DNA from 2 places in the Bradyrhizobium sediminis genome. Region 2 is predicted to be linked to the other one. Evidence: predicted binding sites of a transcription regulator. Region 2 holds the regulator's gene; the other holds the start of a gene.
What was found. The regulator LexA, encoded in region 2, represses DNA repair genes until DNA is damaged. The targets are predictions, from matches to a motif close to TGTTCNNNNTGTGTTCNG.

Region 1 (15,050 bases), 630 kb from region 2:
TCGAGGTCAACGACGCGCTCGCGGCCGAACCGGCGCTGGTCAATTCCGACGCCGCCGGCAAGGCGTGGTTTTTCAAAGTGAAGATATCGGACAAGAGCGAACTCGGCGGCCTGATGGATGAGGCCGCCTACAAGGCACATACGGCGTGACTGAATGAAGCGATTTTGCGCCCGCTGGAGCCTGTCATCGGGCTCGCCGAAGGCGAGACCCGGTGGCGAGGCATGACGAGCAATAGAGGAACAGCCCATGACCGCGCACCGCAGATCCGCTGACGAGGCCGCCACCACCTTCGTGCGCCGCCACATCGGCCCCTCGCCCCGCGACATCCAGGCGATGCTGGAGACCGTGGGCGCCAAGAGCCTTAGCGCGTTGATGGCCGAGACCCTGCCGTCATCGATCCGGCAGAAGGCGCCGCTCGACCTCGGCACGCCCCTGAGCGAGACCGAGGCGCTGTCGCATATGCGCGAACTGGCGTCGCAGAACCAGGTGTTCACCTCGCTGATCGGTCAAGGCTATTCCGGCACGGTGCTGCCGGCGGTGATCCAGCGCAACATCCTGGAGAACCCGGCCTGGTACACGGCCTACACCCCGTATCAGCCCGAAATCAGCCAGGGCCGGCTGGAGGCGCTGTTCAACTTCCAGACCATGATCTGCGACCTCACCGGGCTGGACGTCGCCAATGCCTCGCTGCTGGACGAAGCCACCGCCGCGGCGGAAGCGATGGCGCTGGCCGAGCGCGCCGCGCAAGGCAAGACCAAGGCCTTCTTCGTCGACCACGAGGTCCACCCGCAGACCCTTGCCGTGCTGCGCACCCGCGCCGAGCCTTTGGGTTGGCAACTGATCGTCGGCGATCCCGCCTGTGATCTCGACAAGGCCGAGGTGTTCGGCGGATTGCTGCAGTATCCCGGCACTTCCGGCGCGGTGCGCGACCTGCGGCCGGCGATCGCGGGGTTGCGCGCCAGAGGCGCGCTGGCCGTGGTCTCCGCCGACCTCCTGGCGCTGACGCTGCTGGCGTCGCCGGGCGAACTCGGCGCCGATATCGCGATCGGATCGGCGCAGCGCTTCGGCGTGCCGATGGGATATGGCGGACCGCACGCGGCCTATATGGCGGTGCGCGACGCGCTGAAACGCTCGCTGCCCGGCCGCATCGTCGGGTTGTCGATCGATTCGCGGGGGCAGCCCGCCTATCGGCTGGCGCTGCAGACCCGCGAGCAGCACATCCGCCGCGAAAAGGCGACCTCCAACATCTGCACCGCGCAGGTGCTCCTGGCGGTGATCGCCTCGATGTATGCGGTCTATCATGGCCCGGAGGGCCTGACCCACATCGCGCGGACCGTGCACCGCCGCGCCTGCGTGCTGGCGGCGGGACTGCGCCAGCTCGGCTTTGCGCCGCAATCGGCCGCCTTCTTCGACACCCTGACGGTCGACGCCGGCGCCAGGGTCGGGGAAATCGCCGCCTGCGCGCTGGCGGAAAGGATCAACCTGCGGCTCGGTGAGGGTACGCTCGGGATCGCGCTGGACGAGACCACGAGCCCGAAAGACGTCGAGGCGGTATGGCGGGCGTTCGGCGGCAAGCTGGCTTACGCGGAAGTCGAGGCCGGCGCGCGCGAGGCGCTGCCGGCGGAGCTGAAGCGGGCGACCGCCTTCCTCACCCATCCGGTGTTCCACGCCCACCGCTCCGAGACCGAGCTGCTGCGCTACATGCGCAAGCTCAGCGACCGCGACCTCGCGCTCGACCGCGCCATGATCCCGCTCGGCTCCTGCACCATGAAGCTCAATGCCACGACCGAGATGATCCCGCTGACCTGGCCCGAATTCGGCGAACTGCACCCGTTCGCGCCTCGCGACCAAGCCAAAGGCTATCACGCGCTGTTCCACCGGCTGGAACGATGGCTGTGCGACATCACCGGCTATGACGCGGTCTCGCTGCAGCCGAATTCCGGCGCGCAAGGTGAATATGCGGGGCTATTGGCGATCCGCGGCTACCACGCCGCCCGCGGCGAGCCGCACCGCAAGATCTGCCTGATCCCCTCCTCGGCGCACGGCACCAACCCGGCCTCCGCCCATATGGCGGGCATGGAGGTCGTGGTGGTCGCCTGCGACAGCAGGGGCGATGTCGATGTGACTGATTTGCGCGCCAAGGCCGAAAAGCATTCGCAGGACCTCGCCGCGATCATGATCACCTACCCCTCCACCCACGGGGTGTTCGAGGAGCATATCAGCGAGATCTGCGACATCGTGCACGGCCACGGCGGGCAGGTCTATCTCGACGGCGCCAACCTCAACGCCCAGGTCGGGCTGTCGCGGCCCGGCGACTACGGCGCCGACGTCAGCCATCTCAATTTGCACAAGACCTTCTGCATCCCCCATGGCGGCGGCGGTCCCGGCATGGGCCCGATCGGGGTCCGGGCGCATCTCGCCCCGTTCCTGCCGGGTGATCCGGACAGCGCGGCGCCCTCGGCGGTCGGGCCGGTGTCGGCGGCGGCGTTCGGCTCGGCGTCGATCCTGACTATCTCCTACATCTACATCCTGTTGATGGGCGGCGAAGGCCTGACCCGCGCCACCGAAATGGCGATCCTCAACGCCAATTACATCGCAAGCCGGCTCGATCCGCATTTCCCGGTGCTGTACCGCAATGCCAAAGGCCGGGTCGCCCATGAATGCATCGTCGACCCCCGCCCGCTGAAGACGTCCAGCGGCGTCACCGTCGACGACATCGCCAAGCGGCTGATCGACTACGGCTTCCATGCGCCGACCATGAGCTTCCCGGTGCCGGGCACGCTGATGATCGAGCCGACCGAATCCGAATCGAAAGCCGAGATCGACCGCTTCTGCGACGCCATGGTCGCGATCCGGCAGGAGATCGCCGAGATCGAGTCCGGCCGCTGGAAGGTCGAGGCCTCGCCGCTGCGCCACGCCCCGCACACCGTGCACGACATCGCCGACGACCTGTGGCAGCGGGCCTATGGCCGCGCCGAGGGCTGCTTCCCGGCCGGCACCTCGCGCGCCGACAAATACTGGTCGCCGGTCGGCCGGGTCGACAACGTCTATGGCGACCGCAACCTGGTCTGCTCCTGCCCGCCGGTTACTGCATATGCAGAGGCGGCGGAGTAGGGAATTTCGCTGACGTACAGGTTCCGCATTTCACGGCAGTTCTGTCGTTGCACCCTTCATGGCGCGTGGCACATCTCCGCCGGCACGCGTTTCTATCGGCAGTTCCGATGCTGTTGCAGGCATCCGCGCACTGGCCGTAATTTTGGGTGCATATGTAATGCTGAATTTGGGTGCACTTGATACAGTCTTCCTGGGCAAGCCCGGCGCTGACCGAATTCAGGAAAGAGATCGTCGCCCACGCGACTGCATTGATAATTCTCATCGTACATCACCGCCGGCTCGTGCCTTGTACCGCGACCACGTACCGTCCGAAATGACGGCTCCACCACTTCAAGTGCCACGCCAGGTGAGCGGATCATAAATCTCCGCTCACGACTCTAAGCACTTTCAAACTCTCGCGATTCCGGATCGGTCGCGCGCACAAAACGCCGCCTTCGCGGGCTCGTCCAAAATCAAAACGGGCACTGGGGACGTCGGCAACTCAACGTCCTCAGCGCCCGCTCATGTCGAACCTTAAGTCAGGCGACCAAGGCCCGACAAATTCTCTCGGTCATGATCCGAATGAATCGGATCATGACCTCGTTTCTTTGTCTGAGCATGATCTAGTCGGAAAACCGGTTCCCACTTTTCCGGATCATGCTCAATCCTCCGCCGGCTCGTCACCGTCGGCGTCGCGCTCGGGACTGCCGGCCAGAATCTGCTCGGCGATCAGGCCGGAGTTCTGGCGGATCGCCGCCTCGATCTTCGCGGTCATGTCGGGATTGGCCTTGAGGAACGCCTTCGAATTCTCGCGGCCCTGGCCCAATCGCTGGCTGTCATAGGAGAACCAGGCGCCGGACTTCTCGACGATGCCGGCCTTGACGCCGAGGTCGAGGATTTCGCCCATCTTGGAGACGCCCTCGCCATACATGATGTCGAATTCGACCTGCTTGAACGGCGGCGCCAGCTTGTTCTTCACCACCTTGACGCGGGTCTGGTTGCCGACCACCTCGTCGCGCTCCTTGATGGCGCCGATGCGGCGGATGTCGAGGCGGACCGAGGCGTAGAATTTCAGCGCGTTGCCGCCGGTGGTGGTTTCCGGCGAGCCGTACATCACGCCGATCTTCATCCGGATCTGGTTGATGAAGATCACCATGGTGTTGGACTTGTTGATCGAGGCGGTGAGCTTGCGCAGCGCCTGGCTCATCAAACGGGCCTGCAGGCCGGGCAGCGCGTCGCCCATCTCGCCCTCGAGCTCGGCCTTCGGCACCAGCGCCGCCACCGAATCGACCACCAGCACGTCGACCGCGCCTGATCGTACCAGGGTGTCGCAGATTTCCAGCGCCTGCTCGCCGGTGTCGGGCTGCGAGATCAGGAGTTCGTCGATGTTGACCCCGAGCTTGCGGGCATAGACCGGATCGAGCGCGTGTTCGGCGTCGATGAAGGCGCAGATGCCGCCCTTCTTCTGGCCTTCGGCCACCGTGTGCAGCGCCAGCGTGGTCTTGCCTGAGGATTCCGGCCCGTAGATTTCGACCACCCGGCCCCGCGGCAGGCCGCCGACACCGAGCGCGATATCGAGCCCGAGCGAACCCGAGGAAATGGTCTCGATATCCATCGAGCGGTCGTTCTTGCCCAGCTTCATCACCGAGCCCTTACCGAACTGGCGCTCGATCTGGGAGAGCGCGGCGGACAGGGCCTTGGTTTTGTCCATGGAGGATCCTTCGACGATACGCAGGGCGGTAGTGGGGGCGGCCATTGGTGGTGCTCCTTATGAAGGGGATTCGCTAGAGGGACAAACGAGCGGCTGACCTTGAAACGGGCGATGACGAAAATGTACCCCATTTGTTCCAAGTTCGCAATATGTTCTTTTCTTTCGCGGGATGCCTGGCCTGTTTCCCTTAGCGAGTGACCCAAATCGAAAATGAGCACGGGCCTATTTTGATTCTCCAGAACGGATCGCGAATACACGTTCCGTTAACGGAAACCGTAAAATTACGGATCAGGCTGCCTCGGTTGGCGGCCTCTTTCATTCGTCATTCTTCGCCCTGAAGCTCGCAGGGCAGTTTCGTCATCAGAACACCAACAACGCCCCGTAGGACTACGCAGACGGCTGTTTTGTCGTGCCTTGAGTGGCGGTGGCAGTCGTCCTCCACTACAACCGTTCGGCAAATGACCAGAACCGGCGAGCCACAGCAGGAGCCCCCACCCCGCAAGTGCGAGGATTGCGGAGGCGACATGAATGCCCTCGGCAAACTGCCGCAGGTCCGGGCACGGCCTGCGGTCCGGATTTTCCGCTGCCACTCATGCAACAACATCGCGTCGGAGCCGTATTAGCCCCGCCTCGGTTTGGCAGCCGCTTTCGTGGTCCCACGGGGTATCCCGCCCGCCGGGCGGTTATCGAATTCTTAGGATTTGGGTGTATGTGGATTCCATGGACGAGAAGCGGACTTCTCCACGGCACCGCGTCTTGAAGGCCGGAACGATCGAGTTCCACGGCGGCGCGATCGACTGCATGATCCGCAATCTATCGGCTGCGGGCGCGGCTCTCGACGTGACCAGCCCGGTCGGCATCCCCGCGCATTTCACGCTGTTCGCCGATGGCTCGCCGCACCACTGCCACGTCATCTGGCGTAAGGAAAAACGGATCGGCGTCGCGTTCGATTGAGGCCGGCGGGCGAGGCTCAGTTTTTCCTTTCCCATGGATGCGGCAATGCCGCCGAATAAGGCCTCGCGCCTTTGCCCTGGATCAATGCGCGCTGTTGCGGCCTGGATCATTGATACATCAGCACCTACCGAGTGGCCCCGCGAGGGCGCCGTTCCGGCATCTGCCAGGAGCCCGGCGAGCGGATCGTTCGGGCTCCGCCTTTTCGATGGATCCTGCGCGCCGAATTGAGCCCTTACCGGCCCCGATTCGCGGCGGCGGGGCTCGCTGGCATATCGTCCGTCCGAAAACATTGACGCGGATCAATTCGGAAAAACCTTCTGGAGGCCAGAATGCCTCACTTATGGGTAATATTATCTTCAAGTGTCCGCGAACCGGTATGAATGTGCAGCACTGGCTGGCTGACGACCCCGGGGCCGACGATTCAACCTCCAGTTACGAAACCGTGGTCTGCCAGGCCTGCAGTCGCCTCCATTTCATCAACCGGACGAGCGGCAAGCTGCTGGGAGCGGAAGAAGAATAGCCCCCGCCTCCGGTAAGCCCCGCCCCACCTACAAGCTTGAGTTGAGCTGGCACTATGCTGTACACGCAGATGTGGCAGGCTGACTGTCACCGATTCGGAAAAAAGCGCGAGGGCGGCCATCATGGCGTCTGGCGACGGGAACGCTCCGCCCGATCCGGCGGATCAGGACAGCCCCGCGCGCCGTTGCGAAAGATGCGGCGCTGAAATGAAACGGCTGGGCGAACTCCCCGCGCTGTCGACCCACGCCGCCATCAAGGTTTTCCGCTGCTACGCCTGCGATCACGTGGTTTCCGACCGCGCTTGAGCCGCTCTGTCCAGCCATCGTTCCCGCCTCTGGCGGAAGCCATGCGACGACGCCGGAATGTCCCCCGTGGGAAGAATCTCAATATTCATAGATAGTTGGGGGAACGACACCGCCCCCCTGATCCGGAACCGTCAGTCGGCGCTGCGCAGCCGCCGCATGGTGAATTCGATATCGCCGTCAGGCAGTTCGCGCCAGCTTTCGACCCCGCTCATATAGGCGGCCCTGGGAAAGCGGGTGAGGAAGTCCCGCGCCTTCGTCCGCGCCGCCTCACGGGGCAAGGTGAAGGTCTCGCGCAGAAAGCCGTCGTCCGGCTTGCGCCGGGCGGCCATCCGGTCGGCGAGATCGCGCGGGCGCGAGGCCATGTCGCAACTCCAACAGATGACGACCGGCTCAATATAGGGTGGGCGGCGGCCAATCCGAGTCCCCCTACCCGAATGCCGGGAATTGAGTCGCCTCTTCGACCTAGGATTGCTACAATTCAGCATCGGCGACGATCCCCAGTCGCCGGCAAACCGCGGATCGCCCTCTCGGAGCGCTCTTCTCACTCCTGCGGTAACTCGGCCAACCGACCGGGCAGGACATCGCAGTGGCAGCGCCCGTCGACATCGGACTACCCTCTGACAACAGACTGCTCGCTGCGCTGCCGCGTCATGATTTCGACCGGCTGCTTCCGCATCTGTCGTCGGTGTCTCTGCCGCAGGCGCTCGTGCTGGGCGAAGCCGGCGGCGAGGTCGACCACGTCTACTTTCCCCATAACGGCATGCTGTCGCTGCTCGCCGTGCTGCGCGGTGGCAAGGCGATCGAGACCGCGACCGTCGGCCGCGAAGGCGTGGTCGGCGCGATGGCCGGGCTCGGCCTGTACAAGTCGCTGGTTCGCGTCGTGGTGCAGATGCCGATGGCCAGCAGCAGGATCGCCGCCACCCATTTCAGGACCATCGCCGCGACCAGCGAACCCATTCGCAATCTCTGCATCCGCTACAACGAGGTGCTGCTGTCGCAGGCGCGGGTGACGGCCGCCTGCAACGCGCTGCACTCGATCGAGGCCCGGTTCTGCCGCTGGCTGCTGCAGAGCGCCGACCATGCGGGCAGCGACACCGTCGCGCTGACGCAGGAATTCCTCGCGGAAATGCTGGGGGTGCGGCGCACCTCGGTGACGGAAGTCGCGAGCAAGGTGCAGGCCGCCGGCGCGATCAGCTATTCGCGTGGCGTAATCAGGATCCTGGACCGGACCGCACTGATGCAAATGTCCTGCGAATGCTACGAGACGCTGCTCGATCAGTCGGCCGCACTGGCTTGATCGAGGCGCACCGCCTCAGTTGGCGGTGCTGCCGGTCTTGGTCCGCGGCTTCGCGGGAGCCTGCGTCTTGGATGTGGATGTCTTGGGCGCATCGGCGCTGCGCACGCCGCCCCAGGGATCGTTGGAGACCTTGGCGTCCGGAATCTTCTTCAGCGAATCCTTGTATTTCTTGTCGCGTTCCGCCTCGGCTTCCTTTTCCTCCGGAGATTTGGATTGCAACTCCGGGATCAGGTTGATGTTGGGGGTCTGCGCGTAAGCCGTCCCTGCCAGCAACGCGACGACGGCGGCCGCGCCAAGAATTCTCATCGGGGAAACTCCCTGGATTTTCGAAGGCTATATATCACCGCACCCGCCGCAACGCCAAGCGCGCCCGCCTTCAGGTTCAATACCGGTCCGACTTGCAGGATTTCGGCGATTGCGTCCAATCGTCCCAGACCGGGCCGCATTTGGTGCAACCATTGAGCACGAGACCTAGGGCGACCACGCTGAAAATCAGTGCCAATCGCCTGAACATGGTCACCCTGCTCTCCCTACCCGGCTATCCTACGGCTGGAAGTCAGACATTTTCAAGCCGCGCAGGGAGAGTGTTCATTTGGGTCGGACGCACTTAAGAATGCGAGGAAACCATATGAAACGGGGGGAACCGACGTTGAAACAGGACCAACAGCACCCAAGGAAATTCGATATCGAGGAAGCAAGGCGCGTGCTCGGCGATGTGTTTGCGCCGTGGGTGCAGGATCTCAATCTCTCGATCGAGGGCATCGATTACGAGCCGCCGCAAACTGCCGCCGCCGGCTGGCAGCCGGGTGCGGTCCTGCGCATGCCCTTCTCCGAGCGGCTGTGCCGGAACGGCGGCATCGTCTGCGGCCAGGCGTTGATGGCGTTCGCCGACACCGCAATGGTGATTGCCAACCTCGCGGCCAACCGCGGCTACCGGCCGATGACGACGGTCGATCAAACCACGCATTTCATGCGAGCCGCGACCGCATCCGACGTGCTGGCGGACGCGCGGGTGGTCCGCATGGGCCGCACCATGAGCTTCGGCCATGTCACCCTGTCCAGCGCCCACGACAACAAGCCTGTGGCGATGGTATCGAGCGCTTTCGCGATGCTGACATAGTGCTTTCGTGCGAAAGCCCGCTGCCGGTCAGCGGATCACTTGCCGAGAATCTTTTCGGCGGCGGTGACGATGCTGACGGTCGGATTCTTGCCGCAGAAGGTGCCGAACTTCTTGGCGTTCTCGACGAACACGTCGGTATCGATGATCGCCTCGTCGGAATCGCCCTTGTACCAGCCGTCCATCCAGGTCAACACCATCTTGATTTCGTCCTGGCTGCCTTCGACGAACTGCTTGCAGGTCATGGTCGACAGGTCGACCACGACGGCATGGGCCGGCGCCGCCGAAAGCAGAAGGCCGGCGGCAAACAGCAGCGCGCCCGTCGTTTTCATGATCGTGATCTCCGTTGCAGTGTGAAGTTGCAGCATGGACAGATTCTGCAACGCCGCGCCAGCGTAAACGAAACCTGAATCCGGCATCAAATTTTACGGGTATTCGATTCAATCGTCCGTAATTCCGCTCTGCTACTTTGGACTGAAGTCAGCGAGGCGGCATTTTCGGATTTGCGGCGATGAGCGAGCATATTGTCGAGAAGAGAGCGGCGCCGCGATTCCGGGTGCTGAAGGGCGGCGCCATCGCATTCGATGGCAGCGGCATCATCACCTGCACCGTGCGCAATCTGTCGCCGAACGGCGCCGCGGTCGACCTCGCCAGCTGCGTCAGCCTGCCGTCATCGTTCATGCTGGTGATCGAAAAAGACCAGTTCATCCGCCGCTGCCATGCGGTCTGGAGCAACGACAGGCGGATCGGCCTCGCCTTCGACTAGGCGCGGGGCGCGCCGCCTCACCGCCGGACATCGAGGTCGGCGCTGCGTCCGCCATCCCTCCCGCGACTGATCTCTTGAGGGCTCACCGCCTCGGCAGCCGCAGGCTCTTTCCCGGCGCATCGGGTTGAGGCATGGATAGCGGCGGCCGCGGGCCGCTTGCTTCAAGGTTTCCGTCCGAAGGGACCAAGGTGCCGTCATCAACCGAACCCGATTCCCCCCACGTGTCGGCCGGCCTGCTCCGTTCAAGACCCCTGCAGATCGCCATGATCGGGCTCGGCACGGCCACGACGCAGCTCGACACCGCCGTCAACATCGCCTTCCCGGCCATCACCCGGGGATTTGACCTCGCGATCGGCGACATCCAGTGGGTGGTAATCTGCTACGTGCTGGCCTATGCCAGTCTCCTGCTGGCACTGGGGCGGATCGGCGACACCGTCGGCCATGCCATCGTCTACCGGACCGGATTGATCTGGAGCGCAGCGACGTTCCTGCTCGTCGGCATCGCGCCAAGTTATGGCGCGATGCTGGCCTTTCGTTGCCTGCAGGGCATCGGCGCAGCACTGGTGCTGAGTTGCGGTGCGGCGCTGGTGACGAGCCTCTATGGCGAGGAGCGGCGCGGCCGCGCGCTTGGCATCTACACCATGATGATGGCGCTTGGCCTGATGCTCGGTCCCCTGCTCGGCGGCGCGCTGGTGGCGATCTGGGATTGGCCCGCGGTGTTCTGGTTTCGCATCCCGATCGCAATCGCAGCGCTGTTGCTGTTGCGCGGGCTGCCGGCATCGCAGCCGCGCGCGGCACGCGAACCCTTCGACATTGCAGGCGGCATCGCGCTGGCGCTCGGCCTGGTGACGATGCTGATGGCGCTCAACCGCATTCGCGAGTTCTCCGCCGTCTGGCTCGGACTGCTATCGGCCCTGGCCCTTGCGGGATTCATCTTCCGCCAGTCCCGCGCGGCGCGGCCGATCATCGATTTCAAGGTGTTTCGCCTGCCGGGCTTTGCGATGCTGAATTTCGTCAGCGTGCTCGCCAATGTCGCGGCGTTTTCGGTCTGGCTGCTGGTGCCCTATTATCTCGCCCGGGTGAGTTCCTATGCGCTTGCCGAAGGCGGCGCCATTCTGGCTTCGGGCGCGCTCGGCGCGGTGCTGGCCGCGCCGGTCGGCGGCCGCCTGATCGGGCACCGAATCTCCGCCGAGCGGCTCGCCATGGCCGGTGCCGCCGGAATCGGCGCCGGTCTCCTCATGCTCAGCGCATGGACCGAACAGACGACGACGGCCTTGCGCGTCGCAGGGCTGATCGTGCAGGGCGTCGGGCTCGGCCTGTTCCAGCTCGCCTATACCGATATCGTGACCGCAGCGCTTCCGCTTCGCGAGCGCGGGGTTGCGGGCAGCCTCGCGCTGCTGACGCGAACGCTGGGCACCGTCGCCGCGGCCTCGCTCGTCCTGATGGTGTTCGACATCCTGCAATCGGAGCACGAATTCTTCGAAGCCTTCCACCAGACCTTTCAGCTTGCGGCCCTGCTGGCATTTATCAGCGCCGGATTGCTGGCGGTATCGCCGCGGACAATCGGCCAACCGTAATCGAGCCGGAGCGCGTCCCAAGGCCAGCTTGATCTATCGCAACGCCGATCAAGCGCTCCCGGGCAATTATATTTTTTTGGTCAGGAAGAACGATATGATCTGCACCATGCGCTTGATTGAACGCGCGGCTTGGCAGTTGTACTCGCTGGCGCACGCGTCGACTTCCCAACGAAGCCTCCGGAATGAGTTCGCGTGCTCTAAGACTGGCGGCTGGGCTGCTTACCGCTCTTATCGTGGTGGGCGGCGGCTATTATTGGCACTTCATGCGCGAAATTCCGGTGCGGACGGCTGCACCCGAACAGAATGTTGAAGTCCGCGTCTTCGGGATCGGGAGCACGCTGCTCAACGTGATCGGCTGCATTCTCGAACCAAATTCCGGGAGCATGCGGCTCAACGGCGAACTGGTCTATGACGGCAAGTGGCTGCGCGCCGACCTGCGCGGGTTGCGGCTCGAGAAGATCGGCTTCATCTTCCGGTCCCATAACCTTCTGCCGTTTCTCAATGCCTGGGAGAACGTCGCTGTCGCCCGCATCCTGGCCGGCGTAAGCCCGGCGCAAGCCAAGAGTCGGGCGCTTGAACTTCTGACCTACCTCGGTATCGAGCGCCGCAAGGACGCCATGCCCGGTGAGCTTTCAGGTGGAGAGGCGCAGCGGGTTGCCATTGCCCGCGCGCTGGCCAACGATCCACGCATCATTTTGGCCGATGAGCCGACCGCGGCACTCGATTCGCAACGTGCCGGCACCGTCATGGACATGTTGAGAAGGGTTGCGGCGGAGCACCGAACCGCCGTCATCGTCGTCACCCATGACGAGAAGATCTTCGATCGATTCGACCACATTTATTCGCTGCGGGATGGCGCGCTCGAATCGCCGGCTGGCGCGGTAGCCGACACTTTGGTTCCGCCATAGCGTCCCGCCAAGTCCGTCCGCTCATAAGCTTGGCCATGCGCGCGCCACAGCAAGGAATTGCAGGCCACGCGCAGTCTGGCGCGGCTTGCTTCGGCCAAGGACAAACGGCCGAAATGGCTGTCATTGATCCAGATCAATGAAACGACCAGCGGCGCTTTGCCAGTTTGAGCCTTCTTTTTGAAGGATTCAGCAATGCCCCTCGATTCGATCCTGGTTTCCGTCGGTGTCGTCACCATGTTTGCGGTGTTCGCAGGCGTTCTGTGGTGGGCGGATTTGCAAGCGTAAGCCGCCTCCAACTACCGGGGAATGCCGGATAGCCCGGTCCGGCCCTGCCTTGAATGGCGGCGCCAGCGCCAGAACACGCTCGCCGCCAGCATCATCAGCAGCATGAGCGCAATGACCTTGCCCAGGAACCGCCCGCCGGGCCGGTCGATGGTGCGCGACCATAGCGAGGGCGCTTCGCCCGGCCGCGCCAGGCGAAACGCCACCACGCTGTCGCCGATCGTGGTGCCGGATTCGGAATGGCCGCCGGCGCTGATTGCGACATATTGCTCGCCCTTCCAGAGATAGGTCATGGGATTGGCGACGCCGGGGACCGGCAGCCTGCCCTGCCAGAGTTCCCCGCCCGACTTCGCATCATAGGCACGCAAATAGGCGTCCATCGCGCCGGTGAAGACCAGACCGCCTGCCGTGATCGCCACGCCGTTGACCAGCGGCGTGCCGAAGGAGAGTGCGACCCCGAGCGGCGCGCGGTCCTCCACGGTGCCAACCGACGACTGCCAGAGAATCTTCCCCGCCCTCAGGTCGACCGCGACCATCATCCGCGCCATCACCGCCGGCGCGCAGCTGTCGAGATCGCCGACATTGGCCGGTGTGATCTGGGTGAGCGGCGAAAACCGCATAATGCTCCCAGGCCAGCGCGGGCGCTGCAGCAAGGACGGCGAGCGCGAACAGCACGAGAATTTTCTGCATGGCCCTCCCCTGCAGCACGATCATCGCTCAGGGGGCATGACGCTGGCGAAGCCGCTGCAAGGGTCTGCCTTCAGTATCCGCTCCTCGATGTGCCCTGGTGACCGCCGCTACGATCACCGCCTCCGTAGCCACCGCCTCCTCCAAACCCGCCAATACCTATTCCAATGCCGATCGACGGTCCGCGCGGCTCGTAATAGTCGCGCGGCGGCGGGCGACGATAGACCACGACATCGTCTTCCGGCACGACATAACGTTTCGGCGGCGCACGGTCGACGCGCTTGGGCGGATCGGGCTCGGTGCGCTTCTTCGGCGGCGTATCGACCTTCTTCAGCGGCAGGGTCGGCGTGGTGCAGGGACAGGTCGGGCCGAGCGAAGCGTTGGTCGGCTGGCCGGCTGCCGGGCCTGACGCGGCCGCGCCGGACGCGTTCGGCGCGCCGCCGGCGGTGGCGATGGTCGCCACGAAGTTCGGACGATTGCGCAGACGCTCTTCAAGCTTGCGTGCCGTCGGGGCGAGATCGCTGTCGGGATACTGCGCAATGAAGGCGCGATAGCCGGCCGCCGTATTGATGATCACCGCGTTGTTCCATGCCACCATGCGGCGGTGACGATCGAGCCAGTCGCGCGCCTGCAAACCCAGCGGTGTTTGCGCGTAGAGGACGGCGAAGGCTTCATAGGCCTCGTCGGTGCCGTCGGCGACGATCAATTCGTTGGCGGCCTCGGCCGGCTTGCCCTTCAAGTCGCGCTTCCACTCATCGACCGTCTTCTTGACGGAAGCGAGCTTTGGGCCGGCAATGGCGGGACCGACGAACCTGAAGTCGTCGGTCAACGAGGAACTGTCCCAGGGTGTCTGGCGGCCCGCGGTCGCCTTGTTGACCGCAACACGCACGCGCTTGAAGGTATCTTCGATCGAAAGCCCGGGCTCCTTCGCTGCGGCCAGCAGCGCCGACGTATAGGGGCTGTTGGCGCCGCTGCCGTCCTCGGCTTCGGCGCCGGGCGAGGTCGAGAAGGACATGAAGGTGCCGGGAGCGCCGGTCTTGGCATCGACGATCGCGAGCCCGCGGCCTGCCGTCTTGTTGATGTCGGGGAACGGGTTGTTACGGCAGGCATCGAGCAGCAGGATGCGGGTCTTGCTCGGCACCGAGGCAAGCGTGTTCAGGACGTCGTTGAGACGGACCGCCTGCAGCGGAATGTCGGTTTCCCGCTTCGGGTCGACATCAACCGGCACCAGGAAATTCTCGCCGTCGATCTGCAGGCCGTGGCCCGCATAAAACACCAGCGCCACGGTATCGGGGCCCTTCGCGGCGACCTTCGCCGCGAAGTCGCCGACCTTGGTCCGCAGCTCGTTCTGCGACAGATCGGCAGCGGTCAGCACCTCGAAGCCGGACTCGGTCAGCATCTGTGACATGGCCTTGGCATCGTTGGCCGGATTGGGGAGCGGAACCACGGCGCGATAGTTCGACTGGCCGATGACCAGCGCGACGCGATTTTCAGCGAGCGCCGCGTGCGAGCCCAGCAAGATTCCCGCTGCGAGAAAGGTATGGCGAAGGACGGGGCGGATCATGGGACACCTCCAGGCTTCCCCATAGGTCAGTCGTCCTCGCGCGGAGGTTCAAGCCCCGGCCGCGAATACCCCGTTTTGTTTCCTGGCAATTTGGCTTCCTGGCAGATTCCGGGGGGTGAACCCCATCGACATGGCAAGGCGCCGGCCTGGCTGTGGAAGCGGTTTCAGCAATTGGTGATGGCTGAAAGGGCAAATTATCCGCAATTGTGGGCAATTTTAACCGGCACGGGATAAAGTGGGCGAATGCGGCGGGTCGTTGTTCGGTTGGCG
Region 2 (15,050 bases):
CACGACACTGCAACGCGTGCGGCTGTCGGTGCGCAAGGGCACAGCGCCTGCGGTCGGCAGCTTTGTCGAATTGAAGGCCCGGCTGCAGCCGCCGCTCGCGCCGTTGCGGCCGGGTTCCTACGATTTCGGCCGCGACATGTATTTCGCCGGCATCGGCGCCTCCGGTTTCGTGATGGGCGCCATCAAGTCCGCGCAGCCGCCCGACAGCGGCGGCTTGTCGCTGCGCTACGCTGCCTTGATGCAGGGCTTGCGCGATGCGATCGACGCCCGGATCCGGACTACGCTGGAGGGCGACCGCCGCGCGATCGCGACCGCGCTTCTGACCGGACGCCGCGACGCCATCTCGCCGCCCGTCAACGATGCGATGTTCATCTCCGGGCTCGGCCATGTGCTGTCGATCTCGGGCTATCACATGGCTGTGGTCGCCGGCGTGGTGTTCTTCGCGGTCCGCGCGCTGCTGGCGCTGATCCCGCAACTCACCGTCGGCTCTCCGATCAAGAAATGGTCGGCGGCCGCGGCGCTCGCTGCCGCCGCGTTCTATCTCTTGCTGTCCGGTGCCGAGGTCGCCACCCAGCGCTCGTTCTTCATGACCGCGGTGGTGCTGATCGCTATCATGGTCGACCGCCGCGCCGTGACCTTCCGCACGCTGGCGGTGGCGGCGATGATCGTGCTCACGATCGCGCCGGAAGCGCTGGTGCATCCGAGCTTCCAGATGTCGTTCGCGGCGACGCTCGGGCTGGTGGCGCTGGTGCAGATCGGCATGCCCGCTCTGTTCGCCGCGCCCGACAATTCGGCCACCGCGCGGGCGGCGCTGTGGGGCGGGCGGGAGGTCGCGATGCTGGCGCTGGCCTCGCTGGTGGCGGGGCTCGCGACCATGCCCTATGCCGCCTTTCACTTTCACCGGGTGACACCCTTTGGCGTCATCGCCAATCTCGCGGCGATGCCGGTGGTGTCGGCTGTGGTGATGCCGGCGGGCCTGCTCGGCATGGTCGCGATGCCCTTCGGCTTCGACGGCGTGTTCTGGCAGGTCATGGGCTGGGGCATCGACTGGATGATCACGGTGGCGCAATGGGTCGCCGCACTGCCGGGCGCGATCGGCCGCATCGCGGCATTCGGGACCGGGCCGCTGGTCGCGGCCAGCCTCGGCATCATCCTGATGGGGCTGCTGCGCACGCCGCTGCGCTGGGCGGGCGCAACCCTGGTGGTGCTGGCGGTGGCATGGGCTCTGGTCCGGCCGCAGCCGGATATCCTGATTTCCGCCGACGGCCACAATATCGGCGTCCGCGGCAGGGACGGACGCCTGCATCTGATCCGAAGCGCCAAGGAGGCTTTTCTGCTGCGGGAATGGCTGGCGGCCGACGCCGACGGCCGCGTCCTTACGGATTCCTCGCTCGCCGAAGGCGTATCATGCGACCAGGCCGGCTGCGTGGCGCAACTGGCCGATGGCGGCTTGGTCGCGCTGGCGTTGCGGCCCGAGGCGCTGGCGGACGATTGCGAGCGCGCGGCGCTGCTGGTCACGGCGCGGCCGGCATCGCCGGGCTGCGGCGCGCTCGTGGTCGACCAGGATCGCCTGCGCCGGCAGGGCGCGCTGGCGCTGCGGCGAACCCGCGACGGATTTGCGGTCGATGCGGTCAGGCCGAAAGGCGTCGATCGGCCGTGGTCGCCAGCGGTGGCGGGCGATGCGGAGGACGGGACCAGCCTGGTGCGCCCGGCCATCGCGAAGCCGGCGGACGCGACGCCGTCGGAAGCCGACCTGCAGGCGGACGACTGAGGCGGTGAGGCCAGTCAATCGCCAAGTCGCTGATCAAGTCAGCTTTCACCGCTGGATTGCGGATTTTCCGGCAGTTCGAAGGCGCCGAGATGAAACTCGTCGACGTCGTCCGTAGTCGTCATTTTGACCAGCGTGAAAGACGCATCCGGGAACTGCTGCCAGATGACAAGATCCTCCGCCGCAACGGTGAGCCAGCCGAACGTGAACATGTACCGGCCGGGCTCCGTCACCCGCCCGGCTTTTTGCCATGTCACCTTGCGAACCGCCAACAGCGTCCCCTTCGCGAGCGGCCCTGCCGGCCTGGACCGGCAGGGTTATCTACATGGCCATTCAGGCGGAGATCGCCGCCGCTGTTGGCGTCGCGGCTGCCGGTCGTTCCTGCGCCGTCACCTGCTGCGCAACAGGCAATTGCAGCACAGTGGCGTGCTGACCTTCGCAGAGCTGCGTCACCAGCACACTGCTTCCATCCGGAAATTCGATCGAGTCATGGTGGCGCTGCGGGACGTTCGGCTCGACCGCGCCGAATTTTCCAACCCGGAAATTGAGGGCCTTGGTCCAGATCCACCCGTTGTCGTATTTGACGTTGTCAGCGAACGCCAGTTCGGTTCCGGGAAGGATGCAGACCGCCACCTCGGGCTCGGCTTCCGAGGCGAAGCCGCGCGTCGAGGTGCCGCGGAATGTCGTGGTCGTCAGCGTCTCTCCGACTTTGGCGGGGCGTGACGCTACGGCGTGGAGACTATAGTCACACATCGGATCGCTCCTCATTCGAGATAGCCAACCCGCGCCCCTTGAGAGGCGCAGGCCTCTATCAGAGTGGACGGCAATCAAAATATGCCTGATTGTGGGCAATTCTACGGCTCTCGACGGCGAGTTCGATCACAAATGCGTTTGAGGATTTGGCGGAAATAGCTTCGCCGCGCGCGCGACAGATGCATTCACCGCGGCCGCCATTGGACTGCCGCGGTTTCCCTGCCTGGGAACGACCGATCCGGGGCGGATCAGTACTTCCGGTACAGTCCGATCAGCTTGCCCTGAATCCTGACCCGGTTCGGCGGCAGGATGCGGACTTCGTAGGAGGTGTTGGCCGGCTCCAGCGCGATCGACGCGCCGCGGCGGCGGAAGCGCTTCAGGGTTGCTTCCTCCTCGTCGATCAACGCCACCACGATGTCGCCGGTGTCGGCACTGTCGTTGCGCTGGATCAGTGCCATGTCGCCGTCGAGAATGCCGGCGTCCACCATGGAATCGCCGCGCACCTCGAGCGCGTAATGCTCGCCGGAGCCGAGCATGTCCGGCGGCACGCTGATGGTGTGACTGCGGGTCTGCAGCGCTTCGATCGGCGTGCCTGCGGCGATGCGGCCCATGACGGGAACCGCGACCGGACGCTCGCCGTCACTCTCGGAACCGGCACTGCTGGAACGCACCTTGCCGAGCGTGCCTTCGATCACGCTGGGCGTGAAACCGCGGCGGCCGTTGCCGGCGCCGGCGCCTGAAATCTCGGGCAGCTTGATGACCTCGATCGCGCGGGCGCGATTGGGCAGCCGGCGAATGAAGCCGCGCTCTTCCAGAGCGGTGATGAGGCGATGGATTCCCGACTTCGAGCGCAAATCCAGCGCGTCCTTCATCTCGTCGAAGGAAGGCGGAACGCCGGATTCCTTCAGGCGTTCGCTGATGAATCGCAGGAGTTCATATTGTTTGCGCGTGAGCATCTCGACCAATCCCCAGTTTGACGGTGTCATTCGATTCCGAGAGGCGTTTTCCGGGAATCGAGGCGTTCAGGGAATCAAAGACTCCAGAACTTCGATTAGCTGGCACCAATACTCGAAACAAATCATGAACAGACACTATATGTTCCATATGTGTTCCGCAACCACTTAATTTATCGTCAACGCAGCAGGATTTGTTGGGACAGGTGGTTTTGGGGTCAGTCCGGAAGCCGCAGGATCTCGCAGGGCGTGCCAGCGGCAGCGGCAGGCGCAAACGGGCGGCGCATCACGAGCGCCGCTGCCGCAGCGAGATTTCCGAGCAGCGAGCTGTCCTGATGGTTGACCGGAGTGGCGATCAGGACGCCGTCGGCGCGCCGCTCGAGACGCGCGCGAAGATAGTCCTCGCGCATGTCGTTGGCGGCGACGTCGGACCCGAGCAAAGCCGTTTCGCTGACGTGGTGGACGGCCGACCGGCCGGACAGCGCGCGAATCAGCGGCGCCAGGAACAGGAAGCCGCAGACATAGGACGACACGGGATTGCCGGGCAGGCCGATCACCCGCATCGCGCCGAGCCGCCCGTGCATCATCGGCTTGCCCGGCCGCATCGCGATCCGCCAGAACGCCATGGCGACGCCCTCGGCCTCCAGCGAGCGCTTGACCAGGTCGTGGTCGCCGACCGATGCGCCGCCCATGGTGACGAGGATGTCGGCGCCGCTGTCGCGGGCGCGGCGGATGCCTGACGTGGTGGCCTCGACGGTGTCGGCGGCGATGCCGAGATCGACGGTCTCGGCGCCTGCACCCCGGGCCAGCGCCCGCAGCGCGTAGCCATTGGAATAGACGATCTGTCCGGGGCCGGGGATCGAGCCTGGCATCACAAGCTCGTCGCCGGTGGCGAGCATCGCCACTTTCGGCCGGCGATGCACGGCCAACTCCGGGTGGTTCATGCCCGCGGCCAGCGAGAGATCGCGGTCGGTGAGGCGGGTTCCGCGCGGCAACAACACGTCGCCCTCGCGAAAGTCGATGCCGGCCGGGCGGATATGCCGCCCGGGCCGCGCGGCTTCCGTGATCGTGATGCCGCCGTCCTCGACGACGGTATCTTCCTGGATGATGACGGCGTCGGCGCCCGCAGGGATCACGCCGCCGGTAAAAATCCGCACCGCCTCGCCCGCGCCGACCGTCCTTTCGAACGGGCGGCCGGCCGCGACCTCGCCGATCACCTTGAGCCGCGCCGCCACATGAGAGGCGTCGGCGGCGCGCACCGCATAACCGTCCATCGCCGACATCGCCTGCGGCGGCTGGGTCCGCAACGCCGCGACGTCGCGCGCCAGCACTCGGTGGTAGGCCGCATCCAGCGCGACCATTTCCTCCGGCAGCGGCTCGACGCCGGCGAGAACCGCGGCGAGGGCGTCGGCGACGGGCATCAGTGCCACGGTGAAACTCCCACTTTGACGTCATTGCCTGCGACAAACGCGAAGCGTTTGCGCAAGGGAGCGCATGCGACGAAGCAATCCAGCTTGCTGCTCCATGGATTGCTTCGCTGCGCTCGCAATGACGGTCTCATAGCTTAAATCCCGAGCTCCGCCAGCGCCTTCGCCACGTCATCGGTCGACCTCACGTGAACCCCGATCAGGCCCCGCGCCCGCGCGCCCTCGATATTATCGGCCAGATCGTCGAAGAACACGATGCGTGAGGCCGGCACGCCGATCGCCTTCACCACATGGTCATAGGCGTCAGCGTCGGGTTTCCGCAGCCCGATCGCGGAGGACAGAAACATTTCCCGGAAATGGCCGAGCACGTCGGCATAGGCGACCGGAAAATAATCGACATGGGCGTTGTTGGTGTTGGAGAAGGCATAGAGCGGCAGACGCTTTGCGGCGCGGGCCAGCAGCGCTGCGATGCCGGGCATTTCGCCGACGAAAATCGCATTCCAGCCTTCCAGCAGTTGCCGGTCGGAAAGCCCGATGCCGAGCGATTGGCGCAGGCTTTCAAAATACGCGGCATCGTCGATCTTGCCGACCTCATGACGCCGGTAGGATTCCTCGCGGACAAAGCGCGCGGCGATCTCGGCAGGCGCGCAGCCAGCGTGACCGGCCCAGCAGGTGAGCGCCTTGTTGAAATCGATATCGAGCACGACGCGGCCGAGATCGAACAGCAGCACGTCGGCGGCGCCGGGGGTGAGGAGAGGCGGGCTCATGGAGGCGGTGTACGAAAAACGAACGAAGCGGGCAACGGTGATAAGCGCTTGAAGCCCTGCAAAGCCTTCAATCCGATCGCAAAACCTCTTCCGGCGGTTTGGTGTGGCGGAACATCCGCAGCAGGGCCAGGTCGTAGCCGATCTTCAAGACTCCGCACACCACCAGCGGCAGGCCGGAGAACGGACCGGCCAGCATGAAGCCGGCGATGGCGGGGCTGATCGAGGAGGCGAGGCTGCGCGGCACTGCGGTGACGCTTGCCGCCGCGGTGCGCTCGGCGGGGGTCACCACGGCCATGACGTAGGATGACCGCGTCGGCACGTCCATCTGCGACAGCGCCGAGCGAACCAGCAGCAGCGCCAGTACCACGGTCAGGTCGGACGAAAACGCCGCCGCGATCAGGCAGAGGCTGGAGGGGATGTGCGTGAACACCATGGTGTTGATGAGGCCGATGCGGCCGGCGAGCCAGGCCGCCACCGGGAATGACATGGCGCCGAGCAGGCTCGAGAAAAAGAAGTAGACGCTCGCCGCCTCCAGCGACAGGTTGAAACGCTGAAACAGCCACAGCGCCAGCAGCGACTGCACCACGAAGCCGCCGGCAAAGGCGTCCATGCTGAACAAGGCGGCGAGCCGGTAGACGATGTTGCGGGATGGCCCGAGTGCTGGCTTCGGAACGTCCGCCGCGTGGCTGTGGTCGCGCGGCAGACGCCGGTAGAGCAAAGCCGCCAGCAATCCAAGCACGGCGTACAGATAGAACATCAGCTTGATCGCAGAGAGCCTCGACCAGCCGCCGGACACCAGCGTCTCAGGCAAGGCCGCCGCCAGCGAGCCGACGGCCGCGGTGAGGGAGCCGATCAGGCTGTAGCGGGCAAAGATGGCGGTGCGGTCGCGGTCGGCGGTCTCCTTGGTCAGCAGCGCATGCTCGAGCGGAACCAGCATGCCGAGATCGCCGCCGGACGGATTGATGCTGCCGATGAAGGCGATGAGCAGGACCAGAGCCAGCGTCTCCGCCGCCGGAAATATCAGGCCGGTGAAGACCATCAGTCCGGCGCCGGCGAGGAAAAGACTTCGCAGCTCAAACCGCGGCGCGATGAAGCCGGTGATCAGGGTCAGGACCGCCGTTCCCAGCAGCGAGGTAGAGGCGACGACCCCGATCGCCTGCGGGCTGAAGCCCGCCGCGGAGAGGTAGACCGGCAGGATGATGATCGCAAAACCGTCGCCGAAGCCGCGCAGCGCGCGGGCGCCATACAAGCAAAGAATATCGGAGGGAGTTCTCATCGAGCTGCCGACCATGTCTCATCTCCACTGATGGAGCGAGACAACGCTTGGCTGCGCGCAGCTGACCGGGCGGTTGCCGTTGGCCCGAACTCGATACAGATAATCACGCCGGGCCCGGGCGTTCAAGTGCAGGTGCCGGCATAGCGGCGCAGACCTGGTCCTTTCTTGGCTCTTTGCAAAACAAGCCGATCGTGCCGGACAGCGGCCTTACCTGGAAGCGTTAGCGATCTTGTGCTCCAGGTGGCCGGTCTCATGATCGCGGCGGAGCTGGCTCAGTGAGGTTTCGTTCAGTTGAAGGAGAACCTCGCTGAGTTCCTCGGCTTCCGGATAGCCGGCAGCGAAACCCTGTCCGTAAATCTTGCGCAACGTCTTGATGGGGGTGTTGCCGTGCTTGTGGCTGATTTCGCCATCCTTGTTGCGGTGGCGATTGTCGAGACCGGGCTTGCTCATGGTGCTCTCCATTGATCCACAGCCGGCAGCATCCGCCCGCCGGGACCGAATGGCAACCTTGCACCGCAACCGGCGAGACGGATTGCTTCGCCAGCGCTCGCAATGGCGGTCCTGGAAGAATCCGGGTTCATGAAGGCTTTGCTGTCGCCGTGCCGCGCGTATACCGTCACGCCCAGAAGAAGACCGCCCGGCCAGCACGTCGGGGTAACGATGTCCGGAAGACGAGGAAACCATTCATGACCGAAACGCTGCTGTTTTCGCCGCTGACCATCCGGGGCGTCGAGCTGAAGAACCGTATCGTGGTGCCGCCGATGCACCAGTATTCCGCGATCAAGGGATTTCCGACCGACTGGCACCTGATGAATGCCGGCAAGTTCGCCGCCGGTGGCGCGGGCCTCGTCGTCGTCGAGTCCACCAAGGTCGAGCGCCGCGGCTGCGGCACGCTCGGCGATCTCGGCATCTGGGACGACAAGTTCATCGAGCCGCTGGGGCGCCTGGTCGAGTTCATCAAGCAGCAGAACGCGGTCGCCGGCATCCAGCTCGGTCACTCCGGCCGCAAGGCGCGCGCCAACCGGCCCTGGGAAGGCGACGGACCCCTGAAGCGGACGCCCGATATCGACGACTGGGACGAATGGACGCCGGTGGCGCCGAGCGCGATCGCGCACAGCGAGAAATGGCCGGCGCCGCGGGCGCTGGAGCGCCATGAAGTGAAAGACCTGGTGCAGGCCTGGGGCGAGGCGGCCCGCCGCACCGATGCGGCCGGCTTCGACGTGCTGGAACTGCACGGCGCGCACGGCTATCTCGTCCACGAATTCCTCTCGGAAAGATCCAACCAGCGCGCCGACGAATATGGCGGCTCGGAATTAAACCGCATGCGCTTCATCACCGAGGTGACCGAAGCGGTGCGCGTGCACTGGCCCGACCGCAAGCCGCTGTTCGTGCGGCTGTCGGTGGAGGACAATGCCGGCTGGGGGCCCGAGCAAAGCGTGCGGTTGGCAAAGATCCTCAAGACAAAAGGCGTCGATGTCATCGACTGCTCGTCCGGCGGCATCACCGACGTGGCGCCGATCCTCGGCAAGGAAATCAAATACAGCTATCAGGTGCCGCTGTCGGAATATGCCCGCCGCCACGCCGACATCATGACCATGGCGGTCGGCCTGATCATCCACGGCGACCAGGCCGAACAGATCCTGCGTGACGGGCAGGCCGACCTGATCGCGGTCGGACGCGAGATCCTCAACAATCCGAACTGGCCGATGGACGCGGCGTTGAAGCTCGGTGTCGAGGGGCCGTTCCGCAATGTGCCGCCGCAGTTCGGCTGGTGGCTCGGCACCCGCGCCAAGCGCGGCTTCGGCACCAGGCCGTCGACCTGGCAGAGCGGTCTGCACGATTCCGGTAAGGTCTCCTGAGTTCGGGGAGGGGGAGCGTATCGTCGGTCGGACTGATGAGGGATGAGTTCGGCGTCTGCGGCCGGCGAGCGCCATCCTTCCTCAAGCGCGGTAATGACCGGACTTGCCGCCCTTCTTCTCGACCAGATGAATACCTTCGATCCGGACCCCGCGCTCGACCGCCTTGATCATGTCGTAGATCGTGAGACACGCGACCGACACCGCGGTCAGCGCTTCCATCTCGACGCCGGTTGGGCCGGTAACCTTCACCGTGGCGCGAACGATGCAGCCGGGCAGCTTTTTGTCCGGGGCGATATCCAGCGTGACCTTCGACAGCGCCAGCGGGTGGCACAGCGGGATCAGCTCCGACGTGCGCTTCGCCGCCATGATGCCGGCGACGCGCGCGGTGCCAAGCACATCGCCCTTCCTGGCATTGCCGCTGACGATCAGTTCGAGCGTCGCCTTGCTCATAATGACGCGGCCTTCTGCCACCGCGGTACGTTCGGTTGCGGGCTTTTCGGACACGTCGACCATCCGCGCTTCGCCCTTGGCGTCGATGTGGGTGAGGGCGGAACCGGCCTTTGTGGTTTCCCTGGAGGATTTCCGCGCCATCGATCAGCGCGTCCCGGTAGCGCGCGGGGCCTCGGTTCGCGCCAGCAGCGCGCGGGTGGCGGCGGTGACATCGGCCTGCCGCATCAGGCTTTCTCCGACCAGGAAGGTCGACATGCCGACGCGCGCCAGCCGCGCCAGGTCGGCAGGCGCGAAGATGCCGCTTTCGCCGACCATCAGGCGATCTTTCGGAATCAGCGGGGCCAGCGCTTCGCTGGTCGCCAGCGTGGTCTCGAAGGTGCGCAGGTTGCGATTGTTGACCCCGATCATCGGCGAGCGGAGTTTCAGCGCCCGGTCGAGTTCGCTGCGTTCATGGATCTCGATCAGGACATCCATGCCATGCGCGATGGCGGCGTCCTCGATGTCCCTGGCCGCGGCGTCGTCGAGCGCCGCCATGATGATCAGGATGCAGTCGGCGCCGTAGGCGCGGGCCTCGACCACCTGATAGGTGTCGAACATGAAATCCTTGCGCAGCACCGGCAGCGAGGTGGCCGCGCGCGCCGCCACCATGAAGTCGAGATGCCCCTGAAACGACGGTGTGTCGGTCAGCACCGACAGGCAGGCGGCGCCGCCGGCCTCGTAGGCTTTGGCGAGAGCGGGCGGGTCGAAGTCGGCGCGAATGAGACCCTTGGAGGGCGACGCCTTCTTCACCTCGGCAATCAGCGCATATTCGCCCTGGGCGAGCTTGCGGCGGATCGCGCCGACAAAGCCGCGCGGCGCGGAAGCCGCCTTCGCCTGCGCCTCCAGCCCCGCAAGCGGATGCGCGCGCTTGGCGGCCGCGATCTCCTCGCGCTTGTAAGCCTCGATCTTGGTCAGGATGTCGGACATGCCGGGCCCTTCGGGTCAGCCGTTGGAGACCGCGATCAAACGCTTGAGCCGCGCCAATGCCGCGCCCGAGTCGAGCGACTGGGTGCCGAGATCGACGCCTTCCTTCAGATTCTTGGCGCGGCCGGCCACGACCAGCGCCGCGGCGGCGTTCAGCAGCGCCACATCCCGGTAGGGGCTCGGCATCCCGTCGAGCACGCTTTGCAGCGCGATCGCGTTGGCGTCGGCATCGCCGCCCTTCAAGGCGTCGCCGCCGACGCGCTTGAGGCCGGCTTCCTCCGGCGTCACCTCGAAGGTGCGGATGTTGCCGTTCTCGAGCGCCGCGACGAAGGTCGGACCGGAGAGGGTGATTTCGTCGAGGCCGTCGGAGCCGTGCACCACCCAGACGGATTCGGAGCCGAGATTCTTCAGCACCTGCGCCAGCGGCTGCACCCATTGCCGGGAGAACACGCCGACCATTTGCCGCTTCACGCCGGCCGGGTTGGACAAGGGGCCGAGCAGATTGAAGATCGTGCGGGTCGCCAGCTCGACGCGGGTCGGGCCGACGTTCTTCATGGCGGGATGATGCGACGGCGCGAACATGAAGCCGATGCCGGCCTCAACCACGCAGCGGCCGACATGGTCGGGCGAGATGTCGATCCTGACCCCGAGCGACGACAGCACGTCGGCCGCGCCCGAGCGCGACGACAGCGCGCGATTGCCGTGCTTGGCGACGGGGACGCCGCAGCCCGCGACAATGAACGAGGCGCAGGTCGAGACGTTGACAGAGCCGGAGCCGTCGCCGCCGGTGCCGACGACGTCGACGGCCTCGGCGGGAGCCTTGACCCGCAGCATCTTGCTGCGCATCGCCGACACCGCGCCGGTGATCTCGTCGACGGTTTCGCCGCGCACCCGCAGCGCCATCAGCAATCCGCCCATCTGCGACGGCGTGGCTTCGCCCGACATCATGCTGTCGAAGGCGGATGCCGCTTCGTCGCGCGACAGCGTCGCGCCGGTGGCGACTTTTCCGATGATAGATTTGAGGTCGTCCATCGCGTGCTTTCGGATGCTCAGTTATTCGCGCCCGTCACCTGTGCGAAGGCGGCCTGGTTGATGGTGGTGCCGATCGTGGATTCGATCTTGGTGACGTATTGCGCGACCTGTTCGTCGGTCAGCCCGCGCTGAAGGGTGTCCTTCAGTTTCTTGACGTCGTCCGAGGCGAGGTCGACCGGAGGCACGCTGATGTCGGTGACGCGGAACACGATCCATTCGCTTCCGCCGGCGCCGGCGGTTTGTCCGGCCGCGTCCTTGGCGGTGCGGAACGCCGCGGCAACGGCGCTGGCGGGCAGGCCGGGCGGGGAGGCATCACGCCGCAATCCGCTCGCGGTTTCGACTTTCGACCCGACAGCCGCCGCCTCCGCCGCGAGGGTGCCGCCCTGGCCGAGCTTCTGCACCATCTCGGTCGCCTTGGTCCGCAGCCGGCTCGTGATCTGGTCCTCGCGCCATTTGGTCTCGATCTGGTCCTTGACCTCATCAAGCTTGCGTTCGCGCGACGGGGTGATGCCGAGCACGTCATACCAGACGTAACCGCCGCTGAACTGGATCGGATCGTTGTCGACGCCGACGTCGCTGTTGAAGGCCTGCGAGACGACGTCGAGGCCGCGTGGAACGTTAGTGACGAGCTGGCCGTCGGGGAGGCGGCCGGAGCGGTCGACCGCGTCGATGGTCACGGGGGTCAACCCCAGCTTCTGGGCGGCCTCGACGACGCTGGCGCCGCCGCCACGCTCGTCTTCCATCTTGTTGTGGAGGTCGGCGACCTTGGCGCGCGCGCGTTCGGTGGCGATTTCCTTTTTCAGGGTCGCAGCGACGCTTTCATAGGAGGGCGTGACCCCCGGCTCGATCTTGCCGACCTTGACCAGGGCGACGCCGAACCGGCCGGGTACCGGCTGGCTCAACTCACCGGACGGCAGCGAAAACGCCGCGTCCGCAATCGCGGGATCGATGATGGCGGATTTCGCGATGGTGCCGAGGTCGACGTCGGACGGGTTAAGTCCGCGCTCCTTGGCGAGATCCTCGAACGACATTCCCCCAGCGATGCGGCCGCGCGCGGCTGCGGCTTCCTCCGCATTCGGGAAAACGATCTGCGACACCTGGCGCCGTTCCGGCGTGCCGAGCTTGTCGCGGCGCTGTTCGAAGACCTTCCTGGCGTCCTCGTCGGATACCTCGGACCATTTGCCGAGTTCTTCCGGCGTGACCGCGACGAAGGAAATCTTGCGGTATTCGGGGGCGCGGAACTGGGTCTTGTGATCGTCGAAATAGGCGGCCAGCGTTTCCGGCGACGGCGGATCGATGGTTCCGGCCTGCGCGGCGCCGAGTTTGACGTATTCGATCGCGCGCTGTTCGTTCTGGAAACGGCTCAGCGCATCGATCAGCACTTTCGGCGGCTCCAGGCCGGCCGAGACCGTGCCGGCGATCTGACGCCGCAACGACACCCGCCGCTGCTCGGCGATATATCGCTGTTCGCTGAAGCCGAATTGCCGGATCGTGGCCTGGAAACGTGCCGGATCGAAATTGCCGCTCACGCCCTTGAAGTTGGGGTCGCTGTAGATCATGCGCATGATCTCGGCGTCGGACTGGGCGAGCCCCATCCGCCGCGCTTCTTCGTCCAGAGCGGCTTCGGCGATGGTCTGCTGCAGGACCTGGCGGTCGAGGCCGAACGCGCGGGCCTGCTCCATCGTCAGCGGGCGGCCGAACGAACGGCCGAGCTGCTGCAGCTTCTCCGTATAGATCTGGCGGAATTGGTCGGTCGAGATTTCGGTGCCGCCGATCGTGGCCAGCGTCGACTGTCCGAACCCCTTGAAAATGTCGGCGATTCCCCAAACCGCAAAGCTGAGGATCAGCACCCCCATGACGACGCTCATGATGGTCTTGCCGAGCCAGTTTGATGAGGCTTTGCGTATTCCTCGAAGCATGGGTCCAACTTGTTTGCAGGAGGGAACCGGGTCCCGCCCAGGGGAAATTCGGTATCGAATTCCGCGAACGGGCGTCACCGGATTGATAAAGCATCATAAAGTGGCAGCCGCGCCGTCGCAACCTTGGCGGGGAGGGCCAATTGAAGCGGTTAACGGCCTGGGCGGCCCAACCGGCATCTGGAACTGGCCGCTGTGCTCTGCTAGCGCATGCCTGACCGAACCAACATTCGCCAGGGAAGCCCGATATGACCGACGCCCTCCGGCCGCTGATTGCCGGCAACTGGAAAATGAACGGCCTTAAGGCCTCCACGGCCGAATTCGAGGCCATGCTGGCGGGCGCCGCCAAGGTGGCGGCCAAGGCCGATCTGCTGGTCTGCCCGCCGGCGACGCTGATAGCGGCATTCGCCGACAAGGCGCGCGGTTCGAAAAACCTCTCGGTCGGCGCGCAGGATTGCCACCAGAAGGCGTCGGGCGCCAATACCGGCGATATTTCGGCCGAAATGCTGGCCGATGCCGGCGCCAGCGCCATCATTGTCGGCCATTCCGAGCGGCGTGCCGATCACGGCGAGAGTGACTTCCTGGTCAGGGCGAAGGCCGAAGCGGCCTGGCGCGCCGGCCTCACCGCCATCGTCTGTATCGGGGAGACCCAGCATCAGCGCGATGCCGGGCAAACCCTCGATATCTGCCGTGGCCAGCTCAATCTGTCGCTGCCGCCGGCAGCGACCTCAGGCAATCTCGTGGTGGCCTATGAGCCGGTCTGGGCGATCGGTACCGGGTTGACGCCAACGGTCGGAGATGTTGAGCAAGTTCATAGGTTTATCCGGGAGTTCCTCATCGCCAAGTTCAACGGCGAAGGGGCCAGGATGCGGATCCTCTATGGCGGCTCGGTCAAACCCTCGAACGCGGCGGAATTGATGGCGGTCGCCAATGTCAATGGCGCGCTGATCGGCGGCGCCAGCCTGAAAGCGGCCGACTTTCTTGCGATCGCGGGCAGTTACGCCTAACTAACGGCATGGCGGTGTCGGGGTGACGATCTCTCCCCGGGGGTGACAATGCCCCTTCCAATCGTGTAACACCGCGCGACTTCAAACACCGCAAAGCCCGATCTGCAGCCGGACGCCGGCGCTTTTTGGTTTGCGACGGAAGGTAGAGATGCAGACTGTCGTTATCGTCATTCACCTCATGATCGTCGCGACGCTGATCGGCGCGGTGTTGCTGCAGAAATCCGAAGGCGGCGGCCTCGGCGTCGGCGGCGGCGCCGGCTTCATGTCGAGCCGCGGCACGGCCAACCTGCTGACGCGCGTGACGGCGGTTCTCGCGGCCGGCTTCTTCCTGACCAGCCTGCTGTTGTCCTGGCTCGCCAGCTACGACCGCAAGCCGAGTTCGATCATCAATGCCAATCCGGCCTCGCAATCGCAGCCGGCGGGGCCGGCGACGCCGATTTCGCCGCCAACAGGTGGCGGCATTCTGGATTCGCTGAAGAAGGCGGACGAGAGGCAGCAGAATCAGACCGTGCCGGCGGGCCCGCAGGCGCCGCGTTCGCAATAAAGCAGGGTGGCCATGCAGGACGCGATCTGGCGTCTTGCATCAACAATCCCCATCAACTCGCTGACAGCGCGTTAGAATTTACGTCACCCACAGCCCGACAGAATGTTCGGCGCGACCGGCGATTCGTTTTGGCGAATCGGGCCGGCAGCCTTAAAGGTTAAGCCCCATGGCGCGGTACATCTTCATCACCGGCGGCGTGGTTTCTTCGCTCGGAAAAGGTCTGGCTTCGGCGGCGCTCGGCGCCCTGCTGCAGGCGCGCGGCTACAAGGTCCGCTTGCGCAAGCTCGATCCCTATCTCAATCTCGACCCCGGAACGATGTCGCCGTATCAGCACG

Region 1: a site for LexA is predicted at 4,944-4,961, ahead of recA (recombinase RecA). Genes of this name have one in related genera too.

Annotation. Positions count from the first base shown of each region.
Region 1 is NZ_CP076135.1:3,722,325-3,737,374, forward strand. Features, by position in the region: gene gcvH (glycine cleavage system protein GcvH) at 1-149, shown strand, start outside; gene gcvP (aminomethyl-transferring glycine dehydrogenase) at 247-3,114, shown strand; gene recA (recombinase RecA) at 3,755-4,849, opposite strand; gene KMZ68_RS17975 (PilZ domain-containing protein) at 5,525-5,758, shown strand; gene KMZ68_RS26245 (hypothetical protein) at 5,964-6,278, shown strand; gene KMZ68_RS17985 (hypothetical protein) at 6,714-6,944, opposite strand; gene KMZ68_RS17990 (Crp/Fnr family transcriptional regulator) at 7,169-7,879, shown strand; gene KMZ68_RS17995 (hypothetical protein) at 7,895-8,185, opposite strand; gene KMZ68_RS18000 (PaaI family thioesterase) at 8,508-8,999, shown strand; gene KMZ68_RS18005 (HdeA/HdeB family chaperone) at 9,035-9,328, opposite strand; gene KMZ68_RS18010 (PilZ domain-containing protein) at 9,508-9,762, shown strand; gene KMZ68_RS18015 (MFS transporter) at 9,951-11,339, shown strand; gene KMZ68_RS18020 (ABC transporter ATP-binding protein) at 11,456-12,247, shown strand; partial or broken gene KMZ68_RS18025 (outer membrane protein assembly factor BamB family protein) at 12,544-13,065, opposite strand; gene KMZ68_RS18030 (caspase family protein) at 13,290-14,780, opposite strand; gene KMZ68_RS18035 (hypothetical protein) at 15,024-15,050, shown strand, end outside.
Region 2 is NZ_CP076135.1:3,088,396-3,103,445, reverse strand. Features, by position in the region: gene KMZ68_RS14785 (ComEC/Rec2 family competence protein) at 1-1,771, shown strand, start outside; gene KMZ68_RS14780 (hypothetical protein) at 1,810-2,040, opposite strand; gene KMZ68_RS14775 (hypothetical protein) at 2,102-2,521, opposite strand; gene lexA (transcriptional repressor LexA) at 2,770-3,477, opposite strand; gene KMZ68_RS14765 (molybdopterin molybdotransferase MoeA) at 3,693-4,904, opposite strand; gene KMZ68_RS14760 (HAD-IA family hydrolase) at 5,039-5,668, opposite strand; gene KMZ68_RS14755 (MFS transporter) at 5,736-6,959, opposite strand; gene KMZ68_RS14750 (hypothetical protein) at 7,152-7,394, opposite strand; gene KMZ68_RS14745 (NADH:flavin oxidoreductase/NADH oxidase) at 7,631-8,803, shown strand; gene moaC (cyclic pyranopterin monophosphate synthase MoaC) at 8,885-9,394, opposite strand; gene trpC (indole-3-glycerol phosphate synthase TrpC) at 9,398-10,219, opposite strand; gene trpD (anthranilate phosphoribosyltransferase) at 10,235-11,248, opposite strand; gene KMZ68_RS14725 (peptidylprolyl isomerase) at 11,266-13,167, opposite strand; gene tpiA (triose-phosphate isomerase) at 13,413-14,171, shown strand; gene secG (preprotein translocase subunit SecG) at 14,320-14,715, shown strand; gene KMZ68_RS14710 (CTP synthase) at 14,882-15,050, shown strand, end outside.